4 regions of the Alteromonas sp. Mac1 genome follow, and region 1 is predicted to be linked to each of the others. Evidence: predicted binding sites of a transcription regulator. Region 1 holds the regulator's gene; each other region holds the start of a gene.

Region 1 (8,290 bases):
ATAAGCGCGCTTATGGTAACGGATGAAACCCGCAAGCCTGTGGGCGCGTTCAACATGCACATGCTACTCAAAGCGGGAGTTTTATAATGAGCGACACCCAAACAACCGTAAATACACTTTATACCGCTATGCCTGAAGCTTTGTATTCCTCGTTAAAGCATGTTCGATTATTAGTGTGTGATGTAGATGGTGTGTTTTCGGATGGCCGTATTTACCTCGGTAATGCTGGCGAAGAGTTAAAAGCATTTCATACTAGGGATGGCTACGGCGTTAAAGCGCTCGTGAATTCTGGAGTAGCGGTAGCGGTCATTACGGGCAGGCGCTCTGCCATTGTCGAAAATAGAATGAAAGCGCTGAATGTTGCACACATCGTGCAAGGTGAAGAAAATAAGTCTGACGCACTGGCCGAACTTATGACTCGCTTATCACTTAAGCCCGAGCATGTGGCGGTGGTAGGTGACGATATGCCAGATACCGGCATGTACCCTCACGCTAACATAAAAATTGCGGTAAAAGACGCCCACCCTGCGGTTGCCCAACAAGCGAACTGGATCACCGCATTGCCAGGTGGCTTCGGTGCGGTACGTGAAATATGTGACACTCTACTTCAAGCAAACGACAAACTGCACGGCATTCAAGGTGCTAGCGTATGAAGGTATTAGGGTTTGACCGATTAGGCTTGAGTATTTCGGTGTTATTTATATTGGCATCCGCCATGTATATTCCGATTTGGATGGAAGAAGATCCTACCCAGCAGACTAATCAGGGGTTAGATGCATTAAAGCCCGCGTACAAAGCCAAAAACTTAACGACCACCTTGTATAATCAAGAAGGCCAGCTAAATCACAAAGTATTTGCGGCGTCGATGGAACATTACGACCAATTGGGCTTTGTTTTATTCCAAAAGCCCAGATATACATTGTATACCGACGATGCACAGTCTCCGTGGGAAGTGACCGCGACAGAAGGTACTTTGTATAATAACGAATTGATACAGCTAGAAAATAATGTCGTTATTGAAAACCAAAGTGTCGATGACTTTGTAAGAACAATACGCACAGCGTTTATAGAGATAAACCTGTACACTAAGCAAATGACATCTGATCAGCCCGTGGAAATACGTGGCTTACAATATGTGATTAACAGCAATGGGTTTAACGCCAATTTGCGTACCCAGGAATACGAGTTAATAGACCATGTACAAACCATTTATTCGCCTAGCCACTAAAGCATTAGCGACCAGCCTAGCTGTTAGCCTATTCGCTACTGTGGCTATAGCGGCTGAAAGCGACTTTAACAAACCCATTAAAGTCGACTCGAAATCGCAATTTGTTGACGGCAAAAATAAAACCTCATTGTTTAAAGATGATGTACGAATTACCCAAGGTTCTTTGGTAATAAATGCCGATGAAGTTGAAGTTATTGCCAGCGAAGGTGATGGACGAGAGATATTCGTTGCTCGCGGCAAACCAGCCAGCTACTCGCAAGAACTTGAAGACGGTGCCACCGTCACAGCGAAGGCCAATGAAATTCGCTATGAAGTGGTAAACCGAACTATTTCTTTACAAGGTAGTGCTGAATTACAGCAAGACACCAGTAAAGTACAAGGCGACAAGATTACCTTTGACATGGTTACAGAACAATTGCTTGCAACAGGCGGCAAAGACGGTGAAGGTGGCAGAGTAACTACCGTATTTACGCCTGAGGCAATACGTAAAGCGTCATCGAATAACGAAGGCGATAACTAATAATGGCAACGTTGAGCGCACAGAGCCTTGCAAAGGCGTATAAAGCACGTCAGGTGGTTCGCGATGTAAGCTTATCAGTATCGACTGGGCAAATCGTTGGATTACTCGGCCCAAATGGTGCCGGTAAAACCACTACCTTCTACATGATTGTTGGCTTAGTGCCCCTTGATAAGGGCAAAATCAGCATTGATGACAGCGAATTAACCCACGAGCCCATGCATGAACGTGCACGCCGCGGAATTGGATATTTGCCGCAAGAAGCCTCGATTTTTAGAAAATTGACGGTGTTTGAGAACATCATGGCTATCTTACAAACCCGTAAAGGGTTAAGTTCAGCAGAGCAAGAACAAGAAGCCGATGCGCTACTTGATGAATTTAATATCAACCATATACGTAATAGTACGGGTATGAGTTTATCCGGTGGTGAACGTCGCCGAGTAGAAATCGCGCGAGCTTTAGCCGCTGATCCGCAATTTATTTTGCTTGATGAGCCATTTGCTGGTGTTGATCCTATATCGGTTAATGATATAAAGAAGATTATCCAACATCTTCGTGACAGAGGAATTGGAATCCTAATCACCGATCACAACGTAAGAGAAACACTGGATGTGTGTGAGAAAGCGTATATTGTGAGCCAAGGCGAACTCATCGCGCAAGGGACGGCAGAACAAGTTTTAAGTAATCAGAAAGTAAGGGATGTATACCTAGGAGAACAATTCAGGCTATAGTTACTGTAACCGAATTGTCATTTTCAGTTTTAAGTACGGGTATATTCACAACAAGAGTTTAAAAATAAGACGTAGATGAAACCATCTTTACAGCTAAAGTTCAGTCAACAACTTACCATGACACCGCAGTTGCAGCAGGCAATCAAGCTGCTGCAGTTGTCTACGCTCGACCTGCAGCAAGAGATTCAGGAAGCACTAGACTCAAACCCACTTTTAGAAGTTGAAGAAGGCGGCGATGACCACCCTGTTGAGAAAAACAACATGGATGGAGATGACCCTTCTGTAGAAGCAGCTCCTACTGCATCTAGCGATTCTTTAGAAGCAGGAGACGCGCTTGAAAAGAACGACCTTCCCGACGAATTGCCAATTGATAGCACATGGGACGAGTATTACTCGGCCTCATCTGCACCCGCTCCAGGTCCCTCTAATAATGATGACGACCAACTGTTTCAGGGTGAAACTACCGACAATATTCAAGACCATTTGCTTTGGCAGATGCGTTTAACCCCGTTTTCAGATACCGACCGCGCAATTGCTACCGCCATTATCGACTCAATTGATGAATCTGGTTACCTCAACGTACCCATTGAACAGATTTTAGAGTCAGTGAATTCCGACGATGTTGAAGAATTGGTTGAAATGGACGAAGTTGAATGCGTACTAAAACGTATTCAAATGTTCGACCCTATCGGTTCAGGTTCACGTACTCCGCAAGAGTGTTTGCTTGTGCAGCTTCGCCAGTTCTCAGACGACACGCCATGGCTTACTGAAGCAAGACAGCTTATCAACGAGTATTCAGACCTACTTAGCAGCAAAGACTACCGTACGTTAATGCGCAAGAGCCGTTTGAAAGAAGATCAACTTCGCGAAGCCATGCGCTTATTGCAAACGTTGAATCCTCGTCCAGGTAGTGCATTAATTACCAAAGAGCCGGAATACGTTATTCCTGATGTTTCGGTAAACAAAAAGAATGGCCGTTGGGTGGTGGAACTTAACCCCGATAGCCTGCCTAAATTAAGCGTAAATCAGCAATATGCTGCCATGAGCAGACGCTCTAAAAACAGCAGCGATTCGCAATTTATTCGCTCACACATGCAAGAAGCCAAATGGTTTATAAAAAGCCTTGAGTCAAGAAATGACACCTTGATGAAAGTAGCGAACTGTATTGTGCAGCAACAAATGGGCTTTTTCGAGCACGGCCCAGAAATGATGAAACCAATGGTGCTAAATGATGTCGCAGAAATGGTAGATATGCATGAATCCACCATTTCACGTGTCACCACGCAAAAGTATATGCATACCCCACGTGGCATTTTCGAATTGAAGTATTTCTTCTCTAGTCACGTGGCAACGGAATCTGGTGGTGAGTGTTCATCTACCGCTATTCGCGCGTTAATTAAAAAGCTTGTGGCAGCGGAAACGCCCAGCAAGCCATTAAGCGATAGCAAGATTGCTCAATTGTTGGCCGAACAAGGCATTAAAGTTGCCCGGCGAACAATAGCAAAATACCGGGAATCATTATCGATTCCGCCGTCAAACCAACGCAAAAGCCTTATCTAAAGGCCTTGATAATTTAAGGAAGACGAAATATGCAAATCAACCTTACCGGTCATCATGTCGAAATTACTGACTCTTTGCGTAGCTATGTCGATACTAAGTTCAGCAAACTAGAGCGTCACTTTGACCACATATCTAATGTGCATGTCATCCTGAACGTCGAAAAACTCAATCAAAAAGCCGAAGCCACCATGCACCTTAGCGGCGCAGAAGTGTTTGCTTCATCTCATAATACAGACATGTATGCGGCGATAGATAGCATGATCGACAAGCTCGACAGGCAAGTTATCAAGCATAAGGAAAAGCTGAAAAAGCACTAAATATTAGTATGGAAATTCAAGCCATAGTAAGTTTGGACCGCACCGAGTGTGCGGTTCAATGTAATAGTAAAAAACGTATTTTAGAGATTATTAGCGACATTGCCGCTAAAAATAATCCCGACATCGATCAGGCCACAGTGTTAGCTAGCCTACTTGCCCGTGAACGAATGGGAAGTACGGGTATTGGCAATGGCATTGCATTGCCTCACGGTCGATTACCGGGTTTAGAACACGTTATCGCCATTATTGTAACCAGTAACCCTGCCATCGATTTTGATGCGCTTGACGATCAACCCGTAGATATATTCTTTGCCTTGTTAGTGCCTGAAGAGAAAACAGAAGGTCACTTACAAACACTTGCTACCGTTGCCGGTAAACTAAGTGATAAAGAAACGGTGAAAGCCATTAGGCGGGCCTCCACCAGTGACGACATTATTACGGCTTTAAGCCAATAAAGCACAGCACCATATTTTAAAGGGAGAAATGCAGGTGAAACTGATTATTATCAGTGGTCGATCCGGTTCAGGAAAATCAGTTGCGCTACGTGCCCTTGAAGACTTAGGCTACTATTGCGTAGATAATATTCCGGTTAACCTTCTCCCTACCCTTACCCATACTGTGGTTGATGAATATGACCAAGTCGCGGTAAGTATTGATGTAAGAAACCTGCCAAAAAATCCAGCCGACTTGGTAGAGATTTTAGATTACCTACCCTCGTCTTGGTCTATGACCATTGTGTATATCGACGCCAGCGACGATGTGCTGGTGAAGCGTTTCAGTGAAACACGCCGACTTCACCCGTTAGCCAAGCTCAACAAATCCTTATCTGAGTCGATAAAAGCCGAATCAGATTTACTTGCGCCTATTGTTGAGCGCGCCGATTTGTATATTGATACAGATAAGCTCACCATTCATCAACTCGCAGAACTTATTCGCGAGCGAATTCTAGGTAAGAAAAGCTCTCGTTTGGTATTGGTGTTTGAATCGTTTGGCTTCAAGCACGGCATACCTAAAGATGCCGACTATGTATTTGACGCCCGCTTTCTACCCAACCCCCATTGGGAACCAGATTTAAAGCACTTAACTGGCTTAGACGCTCCTGTAGAAGTGTTTTTGGGCTCTCAGCCTGTTGTGACAAAATTTATTTGGCAAATTCAGAACTTAATAACCACATGGCTGCCACATTTGGAACGCAATAACCGTAGTTATGTCACCATTGCGATTGGGTGTACTGGCGGTCAGCACCGCTCAGTATTTATTGCGCAATCGTTAGCGAAAACCTTTGGCGAAATGCACCCAGATGTTCAAATTCGCCACCGCGAGTTAAACCAGTAATGACTATTGAAAAAACACTTACTATCGTCAATAAGTTGGGCTTACATGCCCGCGCCGCCACCCAGTTGGTTCAATTAGCCAATCAATTTGACGCTAAAATCGTGCTGGTTAAAGGCGATAAGAAAGCCGATGCGAACAGTGTGTTGGGCTTAATGATGCTAGAAAGCCACCAAGGTGAACAGGTGAACGTAGTGGTTGAAGGGAATGATGCTGAAGCAGCACTAAACGCCATTGAAACCTTAATTGAAGGCCGTTTTAACGAAGACGAATAATACTACACTTGCCTGTGTTACGACTTTCTGAATAAAGCCGCTTATAATTTCATCATATAACCCGTAATTGTCTGTCCCCGCTGCGCTTTTGTCATGACAGCGTCATGGCAAGTGCGATATCCTATCGTTATAAAGAATTCCATTTTTAGGCAAAAGCAGTGGCAGAAGCGCTGGTCTCAAAATACGTACAAAGCCAACTCAGGGCACTTAATGGCGCGTTAATTAACGGCCAATTTGTTTCTGTACGTAAGCTTCTGCTGGAATTACCCCCTTCTGATGTTGCACATATTCTCGAATCTAGCCCAAGCCGCACCCGTGACGAACTATGGGAGCTTATTGATGGTGACTTCCACGGTGATATTCTAGAAGAACTTTCTGACGACGTACGTAACGGTATCATCACCAAGATGCTGCCTGCCAACGTAGTAGACGCGTTAGAAGAAATGGATACCGATGACTTAGCGGTTACCCTTAGCAGCCTTCCAGAACCAGTGCTGCAAGATATTCTTGATTCAATGGATGCACAAGACAGACTCAGAGCTGAACAAGCGCTGTCATACGGTGAAGAGACTGCTGGGTTCATCATGAATACCGACACCATCACTCTTCGCCCTGACGTGACCATTGATGTTGTACTTCGTTATATTCGCCTTAAAGGCGAATTACCTGAAAACACCGATACCTTTTATGTAGTGAATCGAACTGATAATTTAGTCGGTATCGTTCCGGTTACGCGATTACTTACCGCAGAAACCGAAGCCAAGGTATCGGATGTAATGGATGAAGAGTCTGAAGCCATTCCTGTTCATATGCCAGATGATGAAGTTGCCAGCTTGTTCGAACGTTATAATTGGCTATCAGCCCCGGTGGTTGATGAAAAACACCGTCTAGTCGGCCGAATTACTATTGATGACGTGGTTGATATTATTCGTGAAGACGCTGAGCATTCCATGATGAGTATGGCGGGTTTAGACGATGACGAAGATACCTTTGCCCCCGTACTTCAAAGTACCAAGCGACGCTCAGTATGGCTGGCTGTAAACCTGGTTACCGCGCTAATGGCAGCCATGGTAAGTGATTTATTTGAAGCCACATTAAGCCAACTAGCTGTACTAGCCATACTCAATACCATAGTGCCTAGTATGGGCGGCGTAGCAGGTAACCAAACACTTACCCTCGTTATTCGTGGTATGGCACTTGGGCACGTTAATGCCAACAACTCCCGCTGGTTAATCAGCAAAGAGATATCTATTGGTTTCTTAAACGGTGCGATTTGGGCAATCTTAATTGCTTCGGTAATAGCGCTTTGGAAACAAGACTACATGCTAGGCATCATTATCGCCTTTGCCATGTTGGTTAATATGATAGCCGCAGCAATGGCAGGCGCTACCTTGCCACTCATCATGAAACGTTTGAAAATAGACCCTGCGCTAGCCGGAAGCGTAATACTCACTACCATTACTGATGTAGTGGGTATATTTGCATTCTTAGGTACTGCGACCCTGTTTTTAATGTAACGCCGCGACAATCGCTTACAGGTTGCTTTAAGGTTATTTAGCTTGGCATCATGATGAAGGCCACCACATCATTTCGATAATCACCGGTTGTTTTATATTCTCTATACCCTTTAGACGCAGCAACACCTATTGCGTATTTCTTCCCTTGGTAATTTATAATTCGAGAGTCTTCCTCACCATTAGCTAAGCCTAAAAGAGATGGTTCTATCTCGATAACCTCCCCAACGTGTTGAGGGCAACCTTCTGTAGAAGAAATGATCATGCCGTCACGCTGACAAAACATGCCAAAACAGCCCATCAAAGTATGCCCGCTTTCATCTTTTGGTAACGAATCGTTTAACATTTCACTAAATTGTGGAGCGCTGTCAAACACAATGCCTATCCCGCCCACAACACTATTTTGTTTTAGACTGGTAATTGACGCGTTATAGATGTAAGTGTGCTTATTATCGTACTGCGGGCTCGGAACGAATCTCGACACCGAATATTCTTGTGAATCCGTACAATTTAACGCATCTATGGCGCCACTGTGCGGATCAACTTTGTCTCCAACCACTGACGCATGTTCTTTGTTAGATACCGCGATAATAATGCCATTTTTATCATAAACGTATAAATTGGTGTAAACCGTATAGAGGTCATTAATGTAACGAAGAATATCTGAAATTTTTTGTTGAGCATCAGGCGTTACGGTAGGAAGTTGCAAATGCTGTCGGAACGCAGTGGTAAGCGCCCACCAACGACAATCGTTCGCTCTCTCGTATAGGTTTCGATCCATAATATCTACCGCTAAACTGGCGCAAAATCTAACAT
Region 2 (8,290 bases), 1.7 Mb from region 1:
GTCAACTTGAGAGTCTGACTGACCAGTTAGAATAACAACAGGAAGGTTGAACTGATTCGATTTAAGCACTTCCAATACATCTACTGCGTTTTCAGCGCCAAGTAGATAGTCGAGCAGACACAAATCGAAATTACGACGCTGTAACGCGTCTATGGCGTCAGCACTGTTGGTTACCCAGGTAAGCTGGAAACGGGGTTCTTCACATTGAAGTAAATAATCTGATGTTAAAAAATAATCATCTTCGTCATCTTCAATCAGTAAAACCCGGATAACTTCGGTCACTGTGCGCTCCATAAAACATTGGTCGTAATGTAGCGCTAAATAACCAGCGCTTTAAAACATAGCGGCACTAATGGCTAGTGCCGTACGGCATGAGTAAAAACTTCTGAGCCCGAAATAGTGACTCACATCAGCTTAAATCGAATTTATATGATTCAATTAATCGTGTGGCAATTCTACAAACTCAATCCAGTAGCGACCTAGCGCGCGCATAAGCTCGACAAGTCCCTCAAAATTCACAGGTTTGGTGATATAGGAAGCACAGCCTAAATCGTATCCTCGAAGCATGTCTTCTTCTTCTTTGGACGTAGTAAGGATGACTACTGGGATCCCACGTAATTTAGGGTCGGTTTTCAATTCTTGCAGCGCTTCTCTGCCGTCTTTACGTGGCATGTTAAGGTCTAACAGAATTAAGCTAGGGCGTGGAAATTTGCTGGCATCTGTGTATTTCCCTTCATGACGTAAAAATTCAAGTAATTCCACGCCATCTTCAACACAAAATAAGTTGTTTAACACACGGCTTTCTTTCAGTGCGTCTACGGTTAATAGACGATCGTCCTCATCGTCATCTGCCATAAGGATATTAATAGGTTGGGTTTGTTTACGCGTCATGTGTGGTATCTCCATTATTATTTAGAGAGCCAAAAGGCTCGCTGTTTATTGGCAGAAGGATAGTAAAGGTTGCGCCTTCTCCTGGCGAGCTTTTTGCCGAAATTTGACCATTGTGGCGTTCAACAATGCGTCGGCATACCGCTAGGCCAATCCCTGTTCCTTTGTATTCGCTTCGTCCGTGCAAGCGTTGGAACGGGGCAAAAATCTTTTCTGCAAAACTCTGTTCAAAGCCAATACCGTTGTCTGAGATTTGGATTTTAATCCAGTCATACTCGTCAGCTAACAATATGTCTTTCATATCAGCTTCACTTGGTGGTGTCGCCGTAATTTCAATAAGGGGGGCTTTGTCGGCGGTTTGAAATTTTAGCGCATTTGACAGCAAGTTTAGAAACAGCTGATCAATTTGTGATTTGTCTGCGCGAATAGTCGGAATGTCTTGCACAATAACATTGGCGCCTTTTTCCTCAATGGCTATTTCTAAATCACCCAGCACACCATCGATGACATCACCGACATTCACTTGCTCAAAGTCTTTACCTCGGGTAGAAACGCGAGAAAAAGACAACAGGTCAGAAATCAACATAGACATCCGTTCTGCCGCATTCAGCATACGTGCAAGAAAATCTTGTCCTCGTTCATCCATAACATCTCTATAGCCAGAATCTAACCGGTTACCAAAAGCTCGAATTTTTCGTAGGGGCTCTTGCAGGTCGTGAGACGCTACAAAAGCAAAGTCCTCAAGTTCTCGGTTGCTGCGGGCCAACTCATCTGAATATATACGGAGCTCTTGGGTTCGCTCTGAAATTTTGTGCTCTAAATCTTCGTTCACATCAACCAGGATATCTTTATGTTTTTCATTTTCTCTAATGTTGGCTTTTAACAACAAGAAAATTGAGATAATGAGAAACAGGGTGGTACCTGAAGAAATTAATAATGTATTCACTGAGTCACGTCTTAGCTTCATCAAACTGGCTAAGTGCGTACCTTGAATATCCCTTTCAGAGGAATCGATGCGTTCGAACATATTCTCGAAGTCGTTGTATAAATCAAGGCCTTTATCGCTTTCAAGTAATGTGAAGGCTTGCTCTAAATCACCTACTCTTACTAGCTCTACAATTCGCACCATGCCGTTAATTTTAACGCGAGTAAGGGCGAGTAGCTTTTCAATCCGTTCTGATTGTTCCGGCAAATCAGACGCCAAAGCACTCACTTCAACTTCATCTGCAAGGGCCGTGAAGTTATTCAGCGTTTGTGTGTACTCCTCCAAATAAGCTTCATCTTCAGTAAGAAGGAAACCACGCTGACCTGATTCGGCGCGCAAAACGGCCACGTGCAATTTGTTTACCGCACTTATTACGCGACTGGTGGTAAACAAGCGCGCTTCTAGGGCTGATAAGTCATCAAGGGTTTGCACCACATAAAATGAATTCGCAGTAATAATAGCAATCACGAATACCACCATGATTACCCAGCTGTATAGCGAAGACAAAACTTTGTTTAGCATTACATCAATCCAATAATGTGTCGCCAAAATCTGAAGTCATTTCAGAAAGGGAGTCACTGCAGTCTTTAGCACTGGAAATTATTTTATCCAATGCTGCCATCGCTTTTTGGGCGGGAACTTCACCATTAAGCGCCATTTTTACCAATTCAGCTTGCATGGAAATGCGATTCAGCGGTTTGCGTGCATCGTGTACATAGGTGCTCAATCGGGCAAACTCATCTTCAGTCATAACTTTTTCCTGCCTTACTAGTCTTCTTTGACCAAATCGCCATACGCGTGAAGTCGGTTGTATAGGGTCTTGGTACTTATGCCAAGCATCTCAGCGGCCATGGTTTTATTCCCATTAACCTTCTCAAGCGTTGCGTAAATAAGTTCCTTTTCAACATCTTCAATAGTACGTCCTGCTTGGAGTGCTGGCGCTGTACTTTGTTTTTTAGCAAAAGGCGATTCAATCGTTTTAGGAAGCTCTATTACCTGTTTTGTCGGATCGCTCATAATGGCGGCGCGATGAACAAAGTGGCGCAATTCACGTACGTTACCTGGCCAATCGTAGGCTTGTAACGTGTTTAGCTGGCTTTCTTGCCAACTAAATTTAGAGCCATTATCTTTATTAAATTCTTCAATAAAGGTTTTTGCTAATAGAGGGATATCTTCTTTGCGTTCGCGCAAAGTGGGTATGGTGATTGGAAACACCGCAAGTCTGAAGTAGATATCTTCACGCAGCACTTTGCTTTGTGCTATTTCTTCCATGGTTCGGTTGGTCGCTGACACCACGCGGCAATTAACCGGGATAGTTTTAGTACCGCCAACACGGATAACCACTTTGTTTTCCAATACGCGCAGTAAGTTTGGCTGCATGTCGATAGGCATCTCAGTGATTTCATCCAAGAACAAACATCCGCCTTCAGCTTGTTCGAAAACACCTTCTTTACGTCCAACTGCGCCTGTAAATGCGCCTTTCTCGTGGCCAAATAATTCACTACCAATCAATTCTTTTGAAAAGGCACCGCAGTTGGTCACTACGTAAGGGCCTTCACTTTCTGAAGCGCGGTGAATGGCGGCTGCAACCACCTCTTTACCTACACCACTTTCGCCAAGTAGCATAACGTTTGCGCTTGTTCTGCTTACTCTCTCAATTAATTTGTAGAGTTCTTTCATTGGCGCAGATTCACCAATAAGCAAGTCGAAATGCTTTTCGATTTTTTCGCTGGTATCTTCAGCAACTTTAGGTTTCCCCGTTAATACTGCTTCAATGTCTTCACGTTGAATAGGCTTAACAAGGTAATCAATATTGGGGCCGCATAAACCTTTAATGACGCCTTTTACCGATGGGTGTCCGGTAATAAGGGTAATGCGTGGACGTTTGGGAAGTGCGTCAAGTTCATCGAACAAGTGTGCGCCGCTGCCATCTGGCAACATGAAATCAAGTAATACATGGTCGAAGGTTTCTTTCTTTAACCAGTCTCGCGCTTCACCTAATGTGGCAGCAGTTAGAACTTCGTGGCCGAGAAACTCAATAATAGTGCAGGCCACCTCGGTAAACTCGGCATCATCATCTACAAGTAAAACAGTTAACACTTGAATATCCCTTTTTTAATTGACCAACCACTTCCTGATAGCTTGTCTCAGCACATTGGATGGGTAAGTTGACCAGATTTTATAATTATTTGTGCATTATTACATTCAAACGCAGACGTTGTCGCATTCATACTCAACTTTGGTTGAGTTGGGCATCAATATCTTGGGGCTGACCTCAAGATGCGATCCTCGCATCATGCAAAAGAGGGCTAGCTAAACATAATTCACACACTGACATATCTTTTTCTGATAAAGCACATATTGTGCCGATTGCTACCAAAAAAGCACAAATTTGAACGCTGACCCACTCCAGTGGCACAGTTATCGCATTATCAATCTCACAGTAGTTCTATAACCAAACGCGAAAATTCAGCGCTTGTACGTATTTTTCTGAAAAATTTATCTCAGATTATTATTTACGGGTTAGCGCAAAATATAATCGTTGAGCCCGGTAATACTGCTGAATTAATTTAATTTTTGATGGAATACCCAAAGCGTATTGCGCTTCGCTATCACACAAGACGCATAGGTTTCAATGGAAATGAGGCATAAGCTTCAAGCCATAAATAGGGAATAAAAATGTTTGAGGAAACTGGCGCAAGGTCAATGACACTTTATGAGTTGTTGGGCAAGATGCAGCCCAAAAACACTACCGACGCCATGGCGTTTTCCGAGTTCTGGAATGCCATGGAAAAGAGGGGGTTTGGACCCATGTTGGCTTTACCTGCGTTTATTGCAGCAACGCCCATAGGAGCCATTCCTGGTGTACCTACCATAACCGGTGTGACAATTTTACTGATAGCAATGCAAATTTTACTCGGTCGCCGTCATCCGTGGCTTCCCGCTACCATTATGAAAATTGAAATGGACGCTGATCGAATTGAATTTTTGGTTAATAAAATGAAACCTGTGGCAGTGCGATTTGACCGATTCTTAATGCCACGGTGGTTTTTTATGCGTCAACCAGTGTTTCGTTCATTGATTGCACTTAGCTGCGCGGCGTGTGGATTGCTGATGGTACCATTAGAATTAGTACCCTTCATGGGGTTAATACCGGCGTTTGCCGTATTGATTATGGCTATAGGTATGGCAACGGATGACGGCGCTGTAGCACTCTTTGGGCTATCCATTGCCCTATTTGGTTTCTTGTATGGCGGCCAACAAATTGCGCTTGGTATTGGGTAAACCAAGCGCTGGCTATACTTGGAATTGGACAAACTAGATATTGGTTAAAATACCCGAGTTCTTGCTTCTGAGGTTTTACGTTAAGTACAGCTTGGCTATAACACTTTTGCTATAACTGTGTTCCCACAGCTTATGCTAACGATGCAGAGACTCTGTACATTGATCAAGCATGCCATCAGCAGAGGGAAGATGCATCGATTGATATCTAAGTTCACCGATAAAGCTTCTTGCTGCGGGCCCTAGGCCGTCACCATCTTCAAATGTAAGATAAAGCATGGCTCGGCGTAATCCACTGTTGCTATCAATTGGAAGCGGCAGCAACAGCCCTTCTTCTAATTCTTTTTTGATGATAGCGATAGGGATCCAAGCAAACCCAAGTCCTTGAGAAATCATATCTACCGACGTTCTAATATGGCTAACCGTCCAGCGCTGATCGGCGCCAAGCCAACCTGCATCAACTTTACGTTCAGCCGATGAATCTCTTACTACTATTTGGCGATGCGACTTGAGATCTTCTAATGTTAATGCGCGGTCGAGTGCGTGCAGAGGGTGGTTGACATGTGCTACCGCAGCAAAGTCTATCTCGCATAAATCTTCACTGAAACCGCCGGGGTAGGGGAAAGGTGAAATCGCGATATCGACATTGCCACTATCAAGTAGGGAGTTTGCGCCGCTTAATACAGTTTCTTCAATCTCGATACGCAGCAGCGGGAATTCTTCAGACACTTTGCTCAGTACGTTATAGAGTAAGTCTGATGGAAAAATAATATCAACGGCGATACGAAGAAGGGTTTCAGTTCCTGCTTGTAAGCTAGCCGCTACCGCTTCTAACTTTTGAGCTTCATTCAAAACGAACGCTGCTCGACGATACATCAACTCCCCTTGAGGAGACAGTTTTACCTTACGTCCACTGTTTTCGAACAGCACAACGCCAATGGCATTTTCTAACTTTTGAACCGCGTGATGCACACTAGATTGGCTCTTGTGCACTAATGCGGCAGCTTGATTGAAGCCTCCAGCATCTACCACAGCCTTAAACATGCGCCATTGTTCTAACGTAGATTTTAACATCGCGAGCTCTAATCGATTATTCTGTCACTGTATAGAGCGGTTATACCACAAGCGACCAGAGGCTGTCAGCGCTTATGCGTCGGTGGCTTGCTTAATATCGCCTATTGAGCAGGTTACCACGCTCACGTTGTCATACCCCATGTTCATTAGCTGTTCGGCTGCTAATTTAGCGCGAATACCCGAGGCGCAATGAATATAGATTGGAAACTTAGCATCTTTACATTTTTCAATAACTTTCATCTCTATCACGCCACGAGGAATATTTAATGCAGCTTCTACCGGGCTAGACGCTGCCTCTGCGGGCTCACGAACATCAAGTAATAAACCATGATTAGAAGATATTTCCTGCATCGCTTCTTTAGCCGTAATACAACGTAGCGGGAAAGGGATATTAGCGAGTCTAGTAGTGATATCAATTAACATTAGAACACCTTGAAAAATAATGATGAGTTTACTATATAAGGAAATGGTTATATTTTCTAGCACCTATTTTCATTATATATTTTATAAAAAATGACATTGAGTTTTGGCGTTCGCCGCTATAGTAGTATACTTTAGTATAAGATGGCGGGTTGGTAGCTCGTCTACGTAAATTTATAAGTGAGTTGTTATGACTGATAATCTAGCCGTTGATAATCTATCTGTAGATACGAGCGAAATGGCTCAATATACAATGGAAGCTGAGCTCTATCTAAAGCAGTTGGCGAATAAAACCCGTTTAATGGTTCTTTGCTCTTTAGTGGATAAAGAGTTATCTGTTACCCAAATGTTAGACCAAGTAGACGTTTCTCAGCCTGTGATTTCACAGCATTTGGCCCTATTAAGAGAATCTAAAATGGTGGCCACACGCCGTGACGGACAAACCATTTACTATCGACTAGCCGACGAAAGAGTGAAGCAAACTATTGGCCTGCTCCACAAGTTCTTTTGCGCTCAGAACGATTAACCTTAGTTAAAACTTTGCTAAAAGACAATTAATCGCTCTTGCTCAAATGGCACTCGACTTAGTTAGACAAGCTTCGCATTCGCTATCAAGGCCTCTACGTATGCAGTGTCACCCAATTTATCAAGGTCAACTTCCGGTCTAGCCATCAACCCCTCGTGGGTTAGGACGACCGAGACATTATGTGAAGACCAATCGATATTCTTGATGTCTGAGGGCAGGACTGCAAGCTTTTTACCACCCGGTAGCCAGTTGTTTGTATCTACCACTAACAACTGAATTTGCCAACCTTCAGTATCAAATATGAAATCGCTGATGTGCCCAACATTGTCGTCTTGGGTGGCCACTTCGTAACCACTGATTTCGCCGCAAGCTCTTAGATGATTGTCAGGTTTATTATCTAACTCCTCTTTCCCCATGGCTGCTAACTCAGGATCGGCTAGTTGGTTTGGGTGAGCGAAATCGCCCCACGCGCCAGGGCCAATCCAGTAATAGCCGTAGCCAAAGTAACGAAATAGCGTTTCTTCGAATTCTCTTGAAACGGGTTTGTGCTCGTCAATTGATGGGCTGTTCTTAAGCGTGTCTGCCGTCATGGATACATCAACGGTTTCTTCTTCCCGATCAACACGTGTGACCGAAATAGGTGAAATAACCACTTTCCTGCTAAGGGGAAGCCACGTATTTGTATCGGCAACTACATATCTAACAACGAAATCTTTATCGTCGAAGAGTATATCTCGTACGCCGCCTATGTCCTTATCGGTAGCATGAATTGAAAAATGTTTAATCTGTTTATATGACACCATCATCGCTGCGCCTCCTTTGCCTTCAGGCTTGGGTAATTCATTAGATATTGTTCTACTATTTTCCAACAGCGTGGTTTGCGTAAAATAGCAATTTCACAATGCTAAGTTATTAATATAGAACCATCTGTTTGAACATTACAAATATGCAAAGATTTGTTCGGGCGCAATCTAGATATGGATCAACAAACAGGTTGAATAGCGAGGGAAATATCACAAATAGAGGCAACCAGCCCGATTTGCACCAAGCTGGTTGATAAGAGGTCGAATCTAAAATTAGGCTACATCAAATGCTTCATCGCTGTAATCTTCATC
Region 3 (8,290 bases), 1.8 Mb from region 1:
ATGCCGGGGCGGCGATGAGGGATGCCAGTAGGTGCAACACGCTCTATTTCAATATTATCCCAACTATTATTATTGCTGCGGTACTCTGCAATAAGCACGCGACGTAAACTCATCAGGCGCTCTCGCTCCTGATTTTGAATAAATTCATTAAAGCCTTGCTCGAAGCTCCATCGTGCAAGTGCTAGTGAAAGCGACAAAGACACACAGGTAAAGCCAACAAGAATAACAAGTAATTTATGGGATAGTTTCATTGTGCTGAGTATATCTATGCTTGTACGTTGCTAACAATTGTTTCTGCTTTTATTCCGTTACTTCTACATCTTCTCTACACTGAATCTGCACATTTAACGCGTATGCTGAATGTGAGTTAGTTAATCTTCTTAGGAAAAGTCATGAAATTGTTAAAGCTTGTATTCGTTGCCACTCTTCTCACAGGAAGTTTAAGCGCATTTGCGCAACAGGGTCGACCGAATGGTCCGCCACCTGAAGCTATTGAAGCATGTGAAGATAAATCTGAGGGCGATACGGTCTCTTTTGAAACCCGTCGCGGTGACAGCGTGGAAGGTACTTGCGAATTGGTTGAGGAACAACTGGTAGCGGTTCCTGAAAACCATCGTCAACAGCGTTAATTCCCCCAGTATATTATTTCTATACCCATCTAAAAACGTAAGCTGGCAGTGTAAATATACACCGTCAGTTTTTGCTTTGTTATTACAGAACGCTCTAACAAAAAAATACCGAATATGTCATACTAGTCAATCATTAAGCTAAGCATTAATAGCGCGCCCTTTTGTTAGGTTTTTCACAGCGCATTAGCTTAAAATATCTTATTGGAGGCCTAGTATGCAATACAGTGACGAGCGCCTTAACGAGCTAGTAAACGCCAGAAATCCAGAGGTCCCAGACGTATTTAGCATCCAGTGTGATGGCATTGAACTTTATGTTCACGTTAGCCCTTACGTATGGATCCGCCCTTGGGAAGGGCGAGACCACACGGCTTTTTCAGTGGGGCTAGCGCCAGGATGCCCAAATGCCTGTAGGTTGTTCGGTAAAATTGATGTGCCCTATTTGCATATTTCGCTAGAGGCCCTTAAGCAGGCTGCGGTTAAGCGTGTATCTGAAGCGGGAATATCGTTTTTAACCAAACGAGGAGCAGGGGTGAAAAGCTTTGCTATTCACCCTAGAGGCGGTTTGACATCAGTAGACGAAAGCCGTGCTTACCAAGATGCTTACGTAAATGGATACCGCTATGTAGTGCATGTTTATCAGTTACGAAGTGGCGGGCTTGGAAAGCGCTTTGCTGAATGGTTTTTTTTCGGAGAGCCAGAGCCGTCTGTGATCTTAACAAAATTACGTCGTCAGCAAGATAATCTTGCAGACTCAATGCATTTTGAAATATGTCAATTGTCGACGGAACTTCCTAAGTCAGCGTAAATCTTAATTAGTATAATAAACTATGGTTCACTTGTGAGCGTAATCATATCTTTATAAAGTGAGTAAAAATCAAGTGGAGAGAGTTGTGAACTCTGAATCGGTAGTTGAACTTCGCAACTATGAAAAAAGCCAGTTAAAACAAGTTAGTGTTATTTCTGGTATTTCACCCAATGCCATGCGAAGGGTATTTGGTGGGTGGATATTATTTGCTGCATTAGTAGGAATAATTGTTTCTGTTGCACCGGATTTAGACAGTCAGTTTATTGGTTTAACCCTGTTTGTTTTAGTGGCCTTTACAGTTGTAATGTTCTGGCAGAGCCGAATATCTGAAGGGTGGCCAGCCATTATTTGCGATGACGAATACATAGGTGTGGTTCGAGATCCTGTATTGCGCGAATATGTGTGCGTCAAAAAAAGTATTATCACCGATGCTCAACCTTCTTTAATTAAACCGAATAAAAAAGCGGTTGAAATGAGTTTAGACACCAGCGCACTTAGCGAAACCGACACCGCTATTTTAAAACAAGCGGTGTGGCCGCGAGAAGATAAACTTATTGGTCTTGCACACTTTAAACGCCGTGAAGAAGCATGCGAAAGCGTTATGTGGTGTGTTAATCACAATACGAAAGCGGTTAGGTCAGTTCCAGCGCATCGTGTGCCTACCTAATCGTAAAGCATTTTCAAAATTAAGCCGCTTTATAGCGGCTTTTTACGTTCTGTATTCAGGCTTTTGGTTTTAGTTTCAACCGCGTTAACAGCGGGTAGTGATCTGAGCCAATGTCAGGCAGTTTTCTAATGTCTTCAAGCATAAAGTGACTTGAATGAAACACATGATCCAATGGCCATTTAACTAATGGGTAGTGGGCATGAAACGTATTGAAAAATGCACGACCGATTCTTGGGTCCAGCATACCGCTTATTTTCTTAAATTTTCGGGTAGTAGGTGACCATGCCACATCGTTTAAATCACCCGCCACAATAATTGGCCCGTCTTTTTTAGCTATTTCTTGGCCTACCATCGTAAGTTCGACATCTCTGGGTTTAGCTGTTTTGTTTTCTGTAGGGCTAGGTGGCTTCGGATGTAAAAAGTAAAGCGTCACATCTTGTCCATCCATATCGATAGTGACAAGCATGGAGGGCACATCATCTTCTACTAAATAGTTGAGCTTGGCAGTTTTCAATGGGTATTTGCTGTATAGGTGCATGCCATACAGATTCTCCAACGGGCAATGCTGCTGGTGTGGATGAGTTTCGTTTAACGCCGATAGGGCTATTTCCCAGCGCTTGTTAGATTCGAGAGTAACGACGAAGTCTGGATTAGTGTCTCGCACATGCTTCAATAGCTTGTCGTAATCTTCATTGGGCATAAAAACATTACTAGATAAAATACTAATACTCTCACCAGCATCTTGAGAAGATGCTTTAACCACTTCCTTTTTATAAAAGAAGGTATAAGGCAAGATCCAAATAGCTTGGTAAATCGCGCAGGCAATTAATCCAATGTAAAGCAATGCGATGATAAGCGTGTTAAATGCAGAAAGATCCGACGGATACATAACCCCTCGGGTAATCAAGACTATCACCATTAAACCTAGTAGCTGTAGCCGTGGAAATTCCCATACCCTAACCAGCCAATGCTTCGACGGAAGTGAAGGCGCTAAAGTGGCAGCGATAAGAAATATCGCCATGGTGTTCAGTAAAATATTCATTGTCGTTCCTGACTAAGTTGTTTTTTGCATTATTAGCTTGCTTGCAAACGCTTTAAAAAGGCAAACTCGGCTATTGTTCGATTGATAATAAGTATGTTGGTCAATGAATATTCAATTTTCGTTCCGGTTAGGCAAATTGTAGGTAAAAAATGCTCATAGGCCGAAAAGTTTGCAGAGATGTTAACAAGTGATAACTAGGATGAAAGTAGGGTAACTTGTTATAAATCAGTTGTTTGCTATGTTGGCTCGAGTTTCGCATTAGTTATTGGGAGTTTCAACAAAGGAGAACTGTTATGAAACGTACATTACTTTCTATACTTGTAGCGACCTCGATGACAACTGCAGCTTTTGCTGGTGACATGGAGACAGATAACAAATGGGAAAAAGGCGCTAAGGATGCGTGGATAGACGGCAAGGCCGAAGCAACATTACTATTCAACGGCAACCTTGATTCATTCGATATCAATACAGATGTAAACAACGGAAATGTTGTTCTAACAGGTAAAGTAGATCATTCAGTTGATAAGAAATTAGCGGAAGAGCTAGTTTCAAATATTGACGGTGTTATGTCAGTAGACAACCAACTTTCTGTTATTGAAGAGAAAGATATGGATAAAATGGCAAGCGACATGTCAGATGACGCTGAATCAGAATACGATGAGCAAACGGGTACGCTAACAGATGCCAAAATTGCTACCGTAATTAAAACTCGCCTATTAATGGATAGCGATATCTCTGGCTTCGATATTGATGTAGATGTTGAAGCAGGTAACGTTACATTAACAGGTAACGTAGACTCGGATGCCGAGCGTCAGCTTGCTGTTGAAATAGCCAAAAACGCTTCAGATGTGAAAAACGTTGAAGACAATTTGCAAGTTATTACCGAAACAGCAATGAAAAACTAAGCAGTTATTAGTGAAATGAAAGGGGCCAAATTGGCCCCTTTTTTATGTTTGTCTAACGGATATTTCTACAATAACATCCTGTATTAAGTAGAAATGCGTTATTAGCCTCTTTTTTCGATATCCCGTTTTTTCGCAGCAACATGTAGTATTTTCCCATCCACTTTACAACTTTTGTCTTACAACCTTTGTCGGGTTTTCTTCCTATCCATTGCTGCGTATACTCTGCGCCGTAATTAGATAGCAGTACGAAATTTGGAACACAATGTGCAATACAGTATGCAAGTGATTCTTTGATTTGCAACGTGCAGTAGTCATTTAGAACCATCGTGTTCTTACATGGATAATCGCAAGTTAGGTATAAAAGGAAGTAAATGATGAAAGTATTAAATTGGTTAGTTTCAGGCGTGTTAATTTCTCTGCTGATTGTGCTTGCAGGCGTGTTAACGAATAACATGGCTTATGTAGGTAAAGCAAACGCTGATGATTCAAACAAGGCTCATCACGCCTCTATCGTAAAGATTGAACGTGTTCTTGCACAAACCGAATTCGATGTATCTCAAAAGCGTGATTTATTGCGTAAAACACGTATCGAGTTTTACCTTGCAGAAGCAAAGCAGGCAGATCTGCGCAATTGGACATTCAAGCGTGATGATTTGATTGAACGCGCAAAGAATATCTTAGTTCACCACCAGACACAGTTTACTGCAACAACAACTGAGTTTGCGAGCATTTAAGCTCGCCAACTCTCTATCATGTAATTTAGCTTTCGTCAGCGGTTTAAAGTCCACGTTGGGTTTCTAAATAGGTAGCAAAGCTGCCAAGCCAATGACTCCCCATGTAATGCATATCGTTTATAACAGAATTTACCCCCGCTGCCTTATGTGCACGTGCTGCACTATCTATTGCTGCTACACGTTCATCATCTGAAGGCAATGCTGAAGCGATACCTTCAAGCATCCAAGCACGACTCAAATTTAAGCCATCTAAATGCGCAAGTTTACCGTCACTTTTATCCACTACCGTCGCTATGGTTATCCAAGAGGCATTACCATCAGTTGGAATGCTGGGTAAAAAAGTAGATAGCCACGTTGCATAATTCTCGCTTGAATACACTCGGCGCATCAAATCGGCCTCGGCAATACAGGGTGATAAGAAATCTTGCCCTGATGGTTCATAAGCCAGTGGGCAATTCACATCATCTACGTATAGCCTGGTGATGGTTTTAGTGAGCAAATTTTCAAATGCAGCATCACCAGCCGTTCGGCTCCAATCTAACATAAGGCCGAATGCAAACGCGGTTTGACTGTGTTCGCCCACACGAATTGGAAACGACAGTTTAGGAAGCCAATCTGTTACGTTGGCCACGATTTTCTGCTCAAGTGGGAGTAGGGTGGTTAGCCATCTTTTAGCTTCAGGTGAATTCCATTCACGTAGTTCACTGGTTAATTGTAAAAACCAGGCAAGTCCATAAGGACGTTCAAAGCTTGTGCCAGTACCCTCACGGTTAAAGTAAGCGACTTCACCAGCGATATTCTCTTCGGTAAAACTTATATCGAGGTGTTTTATAATATCTTGGTAGTGAGGCGTTTCTGGATATTGGTTTGCAATACGGGTTAATAACCAATGCCCATGTACAGACGAGTGCCAATCAAAGCAGCCGTAAAACGCAGGATATAGCTGTTTAGGCGGCTTAACGTGCTCTGGCCCTGTCATCATGTGTTTAATGATGTTTGGGTACTCTTTATGAACACAGGCTAATGCGAGTTGGGCAAAGCGGTTTGCAACCGTTAAGTCACTCGATGATGCATTAGAGTCGGCGTTGTTCGCCATTAGTGATGGTGAGACTAGGGTGAGCAGTAGTGTAAGCTTACAAAGCATGGTCAATTTCATAAGGTAAATGCCAATGTGTTTTAAGAATGAAAGTGCCAAGTTATTTGCTGTAAGGGTAAAATAACTTGGCGGCAAGAATGGGACTATTTTCCAAGGCGCTTTCAAGACGCTTATAAAGGCTTAGGCAACGATGCGATATAGGCTTCAACAACGGTTTTAACGAAGACTTGGCAAGCTTCTGCTGTTTCAGGGTTATATTTACCGTGATTGGTAATATTGTTAGATAGAATACGAATACCAAGAAAAGGTACGCCATAAGCATGGGCAATTTGCGCTGCCGATGCAGACTCCATTTCCTCTACACTGGTACCTAGATTTTTGTGGAGCCACGTAATGCGATCAATTTCGTTGTTCCAAAAATTACCGCTACCAATAGTGCCTTTCACAACGTTTCCAGTTTTGTGTTCCTTACTTAACGACATGGCGAGTTCAAGTAAGGTTTCGTCACCCGCATAAAAGCGAATCTTTTCAGCATCTGTTGCACTGTCACCTTCGCCGGCACTGCCTTCTGACGCCATTAAATCCATAGGGATCCAAGTCAGAGGGCGAGAACCTTCACCTGCTTCTAGTTTTGGGGTCTTGAAGTTACTCGCATTAACGCTTTTTTCGCCCAATACGATATCGCCGACGTTAAGTTTAGGATCGTGACCGCCTGATGTGCCTTGGTTAATGATGATTCTTGGCTGGTAACGGCTTATGCCTATAGCCGTTGCCGCAGCCGTATTCTCTAAACCTTTTCCTGTTTTTGCCACCACGATAGGGTGGCCATTTAGTCTTCCTAAATAGAAGGTAGCGTTACCTGAATGCTCAACACGTACGTCGGTTAATAGTGACGCAAAGTATTCTGCTTCAATTGGCATTGGCCCTTGAATCATGATTGGCGCTAATGGGGTTTTAGAAGAGGCTACTGTTACGCTTTTCATGGAAGATTCAGCCATGGTGTGAACGCTAAATAGCGCAAAAAGCGCGGAAAAAAGTGGTGCCATTATTTTCATTGTTATTCCGTTAAAGTATGAGTGGTCAGTAAAACTGCAAGTAAAAGACGCCCTTCATTTCTACCAGTTCAGTATCTAAATTACAATGTGAATAGGCGGTAGGTGCGGGTGAAGTAGAATGATGAATACGCATAAAAAAAGGCAGCCACTGGCTGCCTTAAAAAAGTGTTAAGTACGAATAATGTTATTCTACTTCAACAATCTTAAGGGTATTAGTTGCACCAATTTTTTCCATTTCATCACCGTAAGTCAAAATGATGTTGTCGCCACTTTGCACTAAACCTTTGGCTTTAAGTGCTGCCACTACATCATACTTTAACTGACCTGGTTCGCTTTTCGATGAATCGAAATAAACAGGCTTAACACCACGGAACAATGCCATAGTATTTAGTGTGCCTTCATGACGAGACATCGCGATGATAGGTAATGAGGTAGTAATACGCGACATCAACTTAGGCGTGTTGCCGCTTTCAGTTAGTCCTACAATCGCTTTTACGCTTGGTAGGTGGTTCGCTGCGTATACCGCTGACAACGCAATTGATTCGCTGGTAGATGAGAAAAGCTCATCCATGCGGTGCTTTGAAATTTTTACGCTAGGGTGTGTCTCAGCACCTTCACACACACGAGCCATCGCTTGAACAGTTTCAATTGGGAAACTACCTGCCGCTGTTTCAGCAGAAAGCATAACCGCATCTGTGCCATCTAGTACTGCGTTAGCAACGTCCATAACCTCTGCGCGGGTAGGCATAGGGCTATCAATCATCGATTCCATCATTTGCGTTGCGGTAATAACGATTTTGTTTAGCTGGCGTGAACGGGCAATCAGCTTTTTCTGAACACCGACTAGCTCGGCATCACCAATTTCAACACCTAGGTCACCACGTGCAACCATTACCGCGTCTGAAGCACTGATAATGTCAGTAATAGCTTCATCGGTGGCTACGGTTTCAGCACGCTCTACTTTGGCACAAATTTTCGCATAACAACCTGCTTCTTCAGCTAGCTTTCTTGCGTAATTAAGATCTTCACCACTACGAGGGAATGAAACCGCAAGGTAATCAACACCAATCTCAGCCGCTGTGATAATGTCTTTCTTATCTTTTTCAGTAAGGGCTTCAGCAGATAAGCCCCCGCCTTGACGGTTAATGCCTTTATTGTTTGATAATTTACCGCCAACAGTCACTTCTGTTAGCACTTTACGGCCTTCTACGCCGGTGACTTTAAGTTGAATACGACCATCATCAAGTAATAGAATATCGCCAGCACTGACGTCATCAGGTAGCGCTTTATAGTCAATACCAACTTGCTTAGCATCACCAGCATCCCGGTCTAGTTCAGCATCAAGCGTGAAACTATC
Region 4 (8,290 bases), 890 kb from region 1:
TGCGCTTTCGCCTATATGTTTTGTTTGGCTGGCGATAAAGGCATACAAATCATCATCTATTTCAATGCTTTTCATAACTACTTCCTTAACAAGATGCCCCATTATAGACAACCGATACGCACAGCGCAGCACTATTTCTAACCTAGCCCTAAATTCGTTAAAACCAACATTAAAATGATGCTTTTAAGGTGTTAAATAACCATGCCCATACCTTTGTATGGGAACCAACTGCTATTTCAGTACTTTAGTTGCTACTATCAATATATAAGGGGTTTAAAAGGTAACGTTTTATCATGCGAAAAGAGATTCAATTAGTGCATGACGCGCTAAGTCAGAAGATTATTGGCAAATCTGAACAGCTAAAACTCGCGGTGACGTGTTTACTAGCTCATGGTCATCTCCTTATTGAAGATTTACCAGGCATGGGTAAAACCACACTTTCCCACGCACTTTCCCATGTATTTGGACTTCAATATTCGCGTATTCAATTTACGTCAGACTTACTCCCATCAGACATGCTTGGCGTGAATGTTTATCAAAGTCACAATGGTGAATTTCAATTTAGGCACGGCCCCATATTTAGCCAAGTTGTTCTTGCCGATGAGCTAAACCGAGCAAGCCCTAAAACACAAAGCGCCTTGTTAGAGGCGATGGAAGAACGCCAAGTGAGTATTGATGGCACCACCCACGCGCTACCTTCGCCCTTCTTTGTTATTGGCACTCAAAACCCGGGTTATCAATCTGGCACCTATCCGCTGCCTGAATCACAACTAGACCGCTTTTTTATGCGTATATCACTAGGCTTTCCTAATTGGGAAGCCGAAAAAGCCATGCTGCAGCAATCAACCGACGTTCAGCAGCAGACAGTGTCATGTTTATCGCAGACAGATTTGATCACGATGCAAGATGCGGTTACCCATGTGCACGTTAGCGATGATGTGATTAATTATATATTGCGATTAGTGACAGAGAGTCGCCTACAAGGGCGCTACCCTACCCCATTATCACCACGGGCTAGCCGAGCTTTGTTGCAGGCAGCCAAAGCTTGGGCTTATATGCACGATAGAGTCTTTGTTACTCCAGATGATGTGCAAGCTATTTTCATTGCCGTTACAGAGCATAGGCTTAGTGCAAATACCCATGAACATACGGGCCCGTCATTAAGTCAGCACTTGTTGGATAGTATCGATCCGCTGGCGGCTTAATCCATGTTTAAAAAGGTATTACACAAGCCTTGGCTTGCTTGGCTAGATAAACGTATTCCGCCTAATCCTTCACATGCACTGAATATGCGTTCGGTGTTTATTTTACCAAGCCGTTTTGGCTGGGGATTTATCGTGATGTGTATGTGCTTGTTTCTATTAGGCACTAACTATCAAAATAACCTCATGTTGTTATTAAGCTATTTGTTACTTAGCGTAATGTTACTGACGTTGTTTTACAGCTATCAAAATTTTGCGGCTATTGCCCTTAGCGTGTCGCCTCCAAAATCCGTTTTTGCCAATACGTCAGCACACCTTACTCTCGATCGGGTTAAGCACTCCAACTACCAAACCAAACCTGAAGGTTTATTGCAGATCCAGTGGCTTCAATTCCCGAAGCTCAAAGATACAACCTCAATAATCTTTGATATTGGTAATCAAGAACAACGACTGACTATTCCGTTGTTACTTCATACTAGAGGTGAGCACAAACTACCCCGTATAACGCTAAAAAGTGCCTACCCCTTCGGGTTATATAATTGCTGGACTCACCTAGATTTCGACGTAAAGGTTATGGCATATCCAGAGCCTAAAGCTGGGAAACTTGGTGAAGTGGTTCACCACACGCAAGACACTGCTGGAAGCAAAGAAGATGAGCGACAAGGTAATGAGGACTTTTTTGCCCTTACCGATTTCATTGAAGGCGAACCATTAAACCGGGTAGCGTGGAAACAGGTCGCTAAAACGGGAAACTGGGTGGTAAAGCAGTTTAGTGAACAAAGAAGTGATGACGTGTATTTGAGCTTACCGACTAACATTCCACTAGAAGAAGGATTAAGTGCATTAACCCAAAAAATAGTGTCGATGCAATCGCAAGGTGTGCACTATGGTTTAAAACTAGGTAGTACAACTTTTACGCCCAATAATTCTATTGCACACATGCATCAATGCTTAAGTGCACTGGCGACTTACCCCAACACACCTTTTACGGTCAGCCATGCTTCTGCCACTCCAGCTGCCGCGCCCTCGGCCACATTGGCAGCCCAAGTCGCAGATAATAGCGTCTCGAAAGGCTTTAGCAAATGAACAATAAAGCAAATATGCTGCTAGCCACCTGCTTTATGGTATTAACGCTTAGCCTTCTTACCCCATTACTAACTTGGGTGGTATTGCTCGCCATATGCGCGGTTATTATGCAAAGCGCATTGTATTTTAGGTGGCAAGAATATAACCCAAGTAGCCGCACCGTAAATTTGTTAGCGGTACTGTCCTTAATAGCGCTAGGTTGGTTCGGTTCTTCTATTGGTTTACTTAATAGCATGATTAATCTTTTAGTCATCGCCTGCTCATTGAAGCTTATGCTGCTTTCAAGAACAAAAGATTTTTTACAGCTTTTCTGCTCCTGCATATTTCTTGTGGGCTGCGGTTTTATTTTTGCGTTAGGTATAGAAGCATGGGTAGGTTATGTCGCGGTAATTGTTCTTTTGTTTACTGCATTATCATTGGTATACGCCCCCGCTAGAAGCTTTAGGGTGTCTATGCGTAAATCGGCGATAATACTGCTGCAAGCATTTCCTTTGGCTGCACTGTTATTTGTAGTTATGCCGCAGCTTCCACCTTTATGGCAAATGCCGACGTCTAAATCGAATGAAACGGGTTTATCAGACTCGGTCACGCCAGGAGATATTGCTTCACTGGCGAGATCGTCCGATTTAGCTTTCACTGCAACCTTTGAGCAAAGCCCGCCTTTGGCCGAACAGCGATATTGGCGCGCCATGACGATGGAAGCCTTTGATGGTAAAACGTGGACAATTAGCCCAAGACGAAAACAAGCTGAAGCACAGCTTAAAACCATGGGCCGAAGTCTTGCGACGCCCTCACCTAATGGATCACTAACACCCTCAGAAAACTATCAGTTGATTGTAGAGCCAAGCAATCAGCGCTGGCTATATTCTCTTGATGTGTCGGCTGAAAACACAGATTTAGACAACCCTGAGATGTGGCGTCAGTTTAATTATGCACTACGAGCAGCACGTCCAATTGTAGGTAAACGAGCGTTCTATTTAAGCTACTTTCCAGATACGCCACTTGTCAGTGAGATATATGATTTTGATTATCAGCTTAATATTCAATACCCAATAGACAGTAATCTACGTACTCAAGCGTGGGTAAAGCAGCTAACGGCAAATGCAAAAAGCGAGCAAAGTATTGCCGAAGATATTTTACGTCACTTTAAAACCGGTGGGTTTAGTTACACCCTACAACCTAACGCTATGCCGAACTCGCCTATAGACACCTTTATGTTTGAAGCAAAGGCAGGATTTTGTGCCCACTTTGCCAGCGCCATGGTATTTGCCCTTCGGGTTGCGGGTATTCCTGCTCGTATGGTGACAGGTTATCAAGGTGGTGAGTTATTAAGTGATAACGTAATACAAGTTCGCCAATATGATGCCCACGCTTGGGTAGAAGCGTTAATAGACGGCGTTTGGGTGTCGTACGATCCTACCAGTATGGTGGCACCATCACGCATTACCTTTGGGTTAGAACAAGCGTTAGCCGATTTTAACGAAACCCGCAATGAAGGCATGTTTAAAGATTTAGGTTCTGCTGAACTATTTTTATCTATCAGAGGGTGGTTTCGCCAACTGGATTATCAGTGGAGTAGACTAGTACTGGGTTTTGATAATCAAACACAAACTGATTTATTAAAAAAGCTTCTTGGCGATTTAACCTCTCAAAAAATGACGCTCTTCTTTTTAAGCGTACTTGGAATAGTGAGTATTTTTTTGCTGGTGTTGTTCTTCCCTGTTAGAAGAAAGTCGACCCTGCCTAAACATCAACGCATTTATTTAAACGCCGTTGAGTTGGTGTCGAATTTCACTGAGATAGCGAGAAAGAATAAAGGAAGCACTGCCTACTTCAAACAAGTGAAACCTTTTTTACCAGTACATGCAGCGTCGCTATTTGGCACGCTTACTCAAGATTTTGAACATGCACAGTATCAAGGTGCCACAGACGGAGGTCGCGATGGCCAAAAGCAAAAAGAACGTACTATGGCAGATACACTTGCTGCGTTACAAAAAGACTTAAAGCGAACAAAAGCTAATTAACGCAGTGTAATTGTTCCGCTTTAGTGTCCACTATAGTGAACAGTGAAAAACGCGGAAGTACATTTTGGTTTAATATCCACCAATTCAGTGCATCTTAGCACTTTACTTGCACCATTGTGGTTTGAAGCTGATCATTTCAGTAATACATAAGCTTAACTGAATAATATTAAGATATTGATTTTATGCAATTTTAAATAAAATCGCCTTTTTGGCACTATTCTCGCTAATCATTTAATAGCACGAGTCGGTTTGTAAACTGGCTAACACAATCTATCGAATTGGATAAAGACGTCCACAACCTTCTTTGGAAACAGGGAATGGTGTGGACGTTTTTTTTTGTTCGTTTGTTCTATCGATGAAAGCAGTGATGTGGCTCGTTATTTTAAATATAAATTACAAATCAGGGTGATTAATTATGGCTTATTTACTTCCCGCCGAGTTTGCTACGAAAATGGTAGATGCCGGTGAATCTAAAATCTACATGTCTACACGCGATACACTTATTCGTGCGTTTATGGCTGGTGCAATATTAGCGCTAGCCGCCGTATTCGCCATTACTATTGCCGTACAAACAGGCATCTTCTTGCTGGGAGCGGTATTGTTCCCGGTCGGCTTTTGTATGCTGTATTTAATGGGATTCGATCTGCTAACCGGCGTATTCGTACTTACTCCACTTGCGTGGCTTGCTAAGCGTCCCGGTGTTACCCCTAAACAAATTTTACGTAACTGGGGTCTAGTGTTTTTAGGTAACTTTGGTGGTGCACTAACTGTTGCCTTTATGATGTCTTTCATTTTCACCATGGGTTACAACGTTGATGGTGGCGCTATTGCTGCTAAAGTGGCTAGCATTGGTGAAGCAAGAACATTAGGTTACGCCGAACATGGCACTGCAGGTTGGTTTACCATTTTTATTCGCGGCATGCTGTGTAACTGGATGGTATCGCTAGGTGTAGTTGGCGCTATGATCTCTACTCATGTAAGCGGAAAAGTACTGGCCATGTGGATGCCTATTATGCTGTTCTTTTTCATGGGCTTCGAGCACTCTGTTGTTAACATGTTCTTATTCCCATTCGGTCTTATCATGGGTGGTGAATTCTCTATCATGGATTACTTCGTATGGAACGAAATTCCAACAGCCCTTGGTAACCTAGTGGGTGGTTTAGCGTTTACTGGTTTAACTATCTACAGTACACACGTTAAAACTGCACCTAAGCGTAAAATCGCTGTTGCTGAAAAAGCACCAGCTAAAGTCGCTGCAGTATAATTTATTAAGCCCGATACGCTTCCTCTGTATCGGGCTTTTTTCTTATGCAGATACAGTCTTTATCACTTCACTATAGCGAATGTAGCAGCGCTGGCGTTAAGCCTATAAATCAAGACGCTTGCGATGCATTCATTCCCGCTAACACTAGCCCAGCATTAACATTAAAAGGCGCCGCCTTTGCGCTTGCCGATGGCATAAGTAGCAGTACTGTTAGCCAAATAGCCAGTGATTTAGCGATTAAAGATTTTATAAAACAATACTTTTGTACCCCTGAAACTTGGGGAGTAGCGCAAAGCGCTAAAACTGTTATACAAAGTATTAATGCCTCTTTATATACCAAAACCCAGCAAAGCCCTTTTTGCTATACCCCTGATAAGGGCTATGTATGCACTTTTTCTGCGGTTATCGTTAAAGGCGATACAGCACATATATTCCATGTGGGTGATGCTAGAGTGTGTTTGTACACTGATGAAAAGCTGCAAGTACTTACCCAATCTCATCGAGTGAACCACTCACAATACGATTCTTACCTCGCCAATGCACTGGGCGTGCATGCTAATGTCGACATCGATTACCTTACGGTACCGTTAAAAGCAGGCGATACCCTTATTCTAATGACAGATGGCGTTTATGAGTATGTTTCTTCCCTCGCGATTGCTTCACTGATATCGACGGTACACGCATCTGAGAATGATGCTTCTGTTCATGACAATTCTATTCAAGAAACTCCCACTCGGAACAAGAAGGCCACACCTCTCGCGCAGCGCCTGGTAGATTTGGCGCTAGAAAACGACAGCGATGACAATGTTTCTTGCCAATGTATAACGGTAGCGAGCGTGGGCGATGGCAAGTTCTTAACACCTGAATATGCGGTTGATGAAACGTCACTTCCTATTATTAAGCAGTTAACTGTAGGGGAGATAATAGATGGCTACCGCATTGAACGACAGCTCTACCAATCGGCTAGAAGCCATGTTTTCTTAGCGTGGGATGAAAATACCCATGCCCGTATTGTTATTAAAATACCCTCTACTGAACTGGCACAAGATAGCAATTACCTAGAACACTTTGCGTTAGAAGAATGGCTAGCACGGCGAATTAAATCTAACCACGTGATTAACGTACCTGCCCGTACGAAGCCGCCTTCATGTATGTATACCATTAGCGAATATATTGAGGGGCAGAACTTAACGCAGTGGCTAACCGACAACCCTAAGCCAGATGTTGAAAAAGTACGAAGTATTATTGAGCAGGTAGCCCAAGGTTTAATGGCTATGCATCGAGAAGGGCTACTTCATCAAGATATTCGCCCTGAAAACATCATGATCGAAGCGTCAGGTAACTGCAAAATAATAGATTTAGGTTCGGCACGTGTTGCAGGTATTAGTGACGCATTATTTGAACATGAAAGTGACATTATGGGCACGGCAGCGTATGTTGCCCCTGAATATTTCCTAGGCGATAATGGCTGTGATCAATCCGATCTTTATTCCCTTGCCGTTCTAACCTATTACTTACTCAGCGACCGTTTTCCCTATGGAACACAGGTAGCCAAAACCCGTACCGTTGCAGCGCAGCACAAACTCAAATACCAATCGGTACTTGATGATAGACGCCCCATCCCCGCATGGATAGATGCAACGTTAAAACGAGCGTTACAGCCTAACCCTGAAAAGCGTTTTACCAGCTTATCTGAGTTTACCTATCATCTTCGCCAGCCTAGCCCCGCTTTTCTTAATCGCGTGACAGCCCCGTTAATACAACGTCATCCGCTCAAATTTTGGCAAGGATTATCCCTGCTGTTAGTTATTAGCAATTTAGTTACCTTCTTACTGCTTTTTGGCAGTCACTAATTACAATCAATAACCTGTATCACTGAAAAAGGAAATGCAATGATTACCAATCGAACTCAAGTTACCGACATGATCCAGTCTTCAAAAATTTCTAAAGGCATTAAATGGAGTGAGATTGCCCACGCTGTTGGGCAGTCAAAAGAATGGAGTACCGCTGCGTGCCTAGGCCAAATGGCCATGACTAAAGCGCAAGCCACTGCCGTGGGCGAAATGCTTGAATTAAGTGATGAAGCCATTGCTTGGTTACAAATTGCGCCTTACAAAGGTTCGTTGCCTACCGAAGTGCCCACCGATCCGCTTATCTACCGCTGGTACGAATTAGTCAGTGTTTACGGTACAACACTAAAAGAACTTATTCACGAAGAATTTGGTGACGGCATTATGAGCGCTATTGATTTTTCAATGGACTTGCAGCGCGAGAACGACCCGAAAGGTGACCGCGTAAGTGTGGTGATGTCTGGAAAGTTCCTACCGTACAAGATGTATTAATTAGCCAACGCACTATCTGAACCAGTCCAAACAGATATAAGCGCTTAGTAACAAAAAAGCCCGTCAGATAAATCTAACGGGCTTTTATATTTTTAAAAGCATTAATAAGCGCTAGCGCTTATTGAGCAGCTAATTACTTAGCTGCTTTACGTGCTTTAGCTTCTTCCATTACTTTGTCAGCTACGTTTTGTGGACAAGCTGCGTAGTGTGAGAACTCCATAGAGAACTGACCACGACCAGATGTCATTGTACGTAGTGAACCGATGTAACCGAACATTTCTGATAACGGAACGTCTGCTTTAATGCGAACGCCAGTTAAACCAGCTTCTTGGTCGCTTAGCATACCACGACGACGGTTAAGGTCACCAATTA

The links. The regulator sigma-54, encoded in region 1, starts transcription at its own class of promoters, with help from an activator protein. The targets are predictions, from matches to a motif close to GTTGGCACGNNNNTNGNNT.
Region 2: the regulator sigma-54 is predicted to act here: its motif matches at 4,285-4,303, upstream of AV939_RS11545 (exopolysaccharide biosynthesis protein).
Region 3: the regulator sigma-54 is predicted to act here: its motif matches at 3,384-3,402, upstream of AV939_RS11740 (BON domain-containing protein).
Region 4: the regulator sigma-54 is predicted to act here: its motif matches at 4,520-4,538, upstream of AV939_RS07910 (formate/nitrite transporter family protein).

What each region holds. Positions count from the first base shown of each region.
Region 1 is NZ_CP013932.1:987,294-995,583, reverse strand. Features, by position in the region: gene AV939_RS04175 (KpsF/GutQ family sugar-phosphate isomerase) at 1-87, shown strand, start outside; gene kdsC (3-deoxy-manno-octulosonate-8-phosphatase KdsC) at 87-653, shown strand; gene lptC (LPS export ABC transporter periplasmic protein LptC) at 650-1,228, shown strand; gene lptA (lipopolysaccharide transport periplasmic protein LptA) at 1,197-1,748, shown strand; gene lptB (LPS export ABC transporter ATP-binding protein) at 1,751-2,476, shown strand; gene AV939_RS04150 (RNA polymerase factor sigma-54) at 2,552-4,036, shown strand; gene hpf (ribosome hibernation promoting factor) at 4,066-4,353, shown strand; gene ptsN (PTS IIA-like nitrogen regulatory protein PtsN) at 4,362-4,808, shown strand; gene rapZ (RNase adapter RapZ) at 4,843-5,688, shown strand; gene AV939_RS04130 (HPr family phosphocarrier protein) at 5,688-5,960, shown strand; gene mgtE (magnesium transporter) at 6,119-7,477, shown strand; gene AV939_RS04120 (cache domain-containing protein) at 7,515-8,290, opposite strand, start outside.
Region 2 is NZ_CP013932.1:2,704,061-2,712,350, reverse strand. Features, by position in the region: gene AV939_RS11570 (response regulator) at 1-282, opposite strand, end outside; gene AV939_RS11565 (response regulator) at 439-891, opposite strand; gene AV939_RS11560 (sensor histidine kinase) at 881-2,395, opposite strand; gene AV939_RS11555 (hypothetical protein) at 2,400-2,624, opposite strand; gene AV939_RS11550 (sigma-54-dependent transcriptional regulator) at 2,642-3,973, opposite strand; gene AV939_RS11545 (exopolysaccharide biosynthesis protein) at 4,553-5,158, shown strand; gene AV939_RS11540 (LysR family transcriptional regulator) at 5,294-6,229, opposite strand; gene AV939_RS11535 (rhodanese-like domain-containing protein) at 6,302-6,652, opposite strand; gene AV939_RS11530 (ArsR/SmtB family transcription factor) at 6,840-7,175, shown strand; gene AV939_RS11525 (PRC-barrel domain-containing protein) at 7,238-7,981, opposite strand; gene maoP (DUF413 domain-containing protein) at 8,252-8,290, opposite strand, start outside.
Region 3 is NZ_CP013932.1:2,745,823-2,754,112, reverse strand. Features, by position in the region: gene AV939_RS11765 (ATP-binding protein) at 1-251, opposite strand, end outside; gene AV939_RS11760 (hypothetical protein) at 393-629, shown strand; gene AV939_RS11755 (hypothetical protein) at 844-1,434, shown strand; gene AV939_RS11750 (hypothetical protein) at 1,520-2,101, shown strand; gene AV939_RS11745 (endonuclease/exonuclease/phosphatase family protein) at 2,157-3,143, opposite strand; gene AV939_RS11740 (BON domain-containing protein) at 3,437-4,048, shown strand; gene AV939_RS11730 (hypothetical protein) at 4,420-4,782, shown strand; gene AV939_RS11725 (DUF2891 domain-containing protein) at 4,826-5,878, opposite strand; gene AV939_RS11720 (5'-methylthioadenosine/S-adenosylhomocysteine nucleosidase) at 6,049-6,933, opposite strand; gene pyk (pyruvate kinase) at 7,118-8,290, opposite strand, start outside.
Region 4 is NZ_CP013932.1:1,872,965-1,881,254, forward strand. Features, by position in the region: gene seqA (replication initiation negative regulator SeqA) at 1-75, opposite strand, end outside; gene AV939_RS07895 (AAA family ATPase) at 294-1,205, shown strand; gene AV939_RS07900 (DUF58 domain-containing protein) at 1,209-2,288, shown strand; gene AV939_RS07905 (transglutaminase family protein) at 2,285-4,312, shown strand; gene AV939_RS07910 (formate/nitrite transporter family protein) at 4,728-5,576, shown strand; gene AV939_RS07915 (bifunctional protein-serine/threonine kinase/phosphatase) at 5,621-7,429, shown strand; gene cynS (cyanase) at 7,469-7,918, shown strand; gene fusA (elongation factor G) at 8,052-8,290, opposite strand, start outside.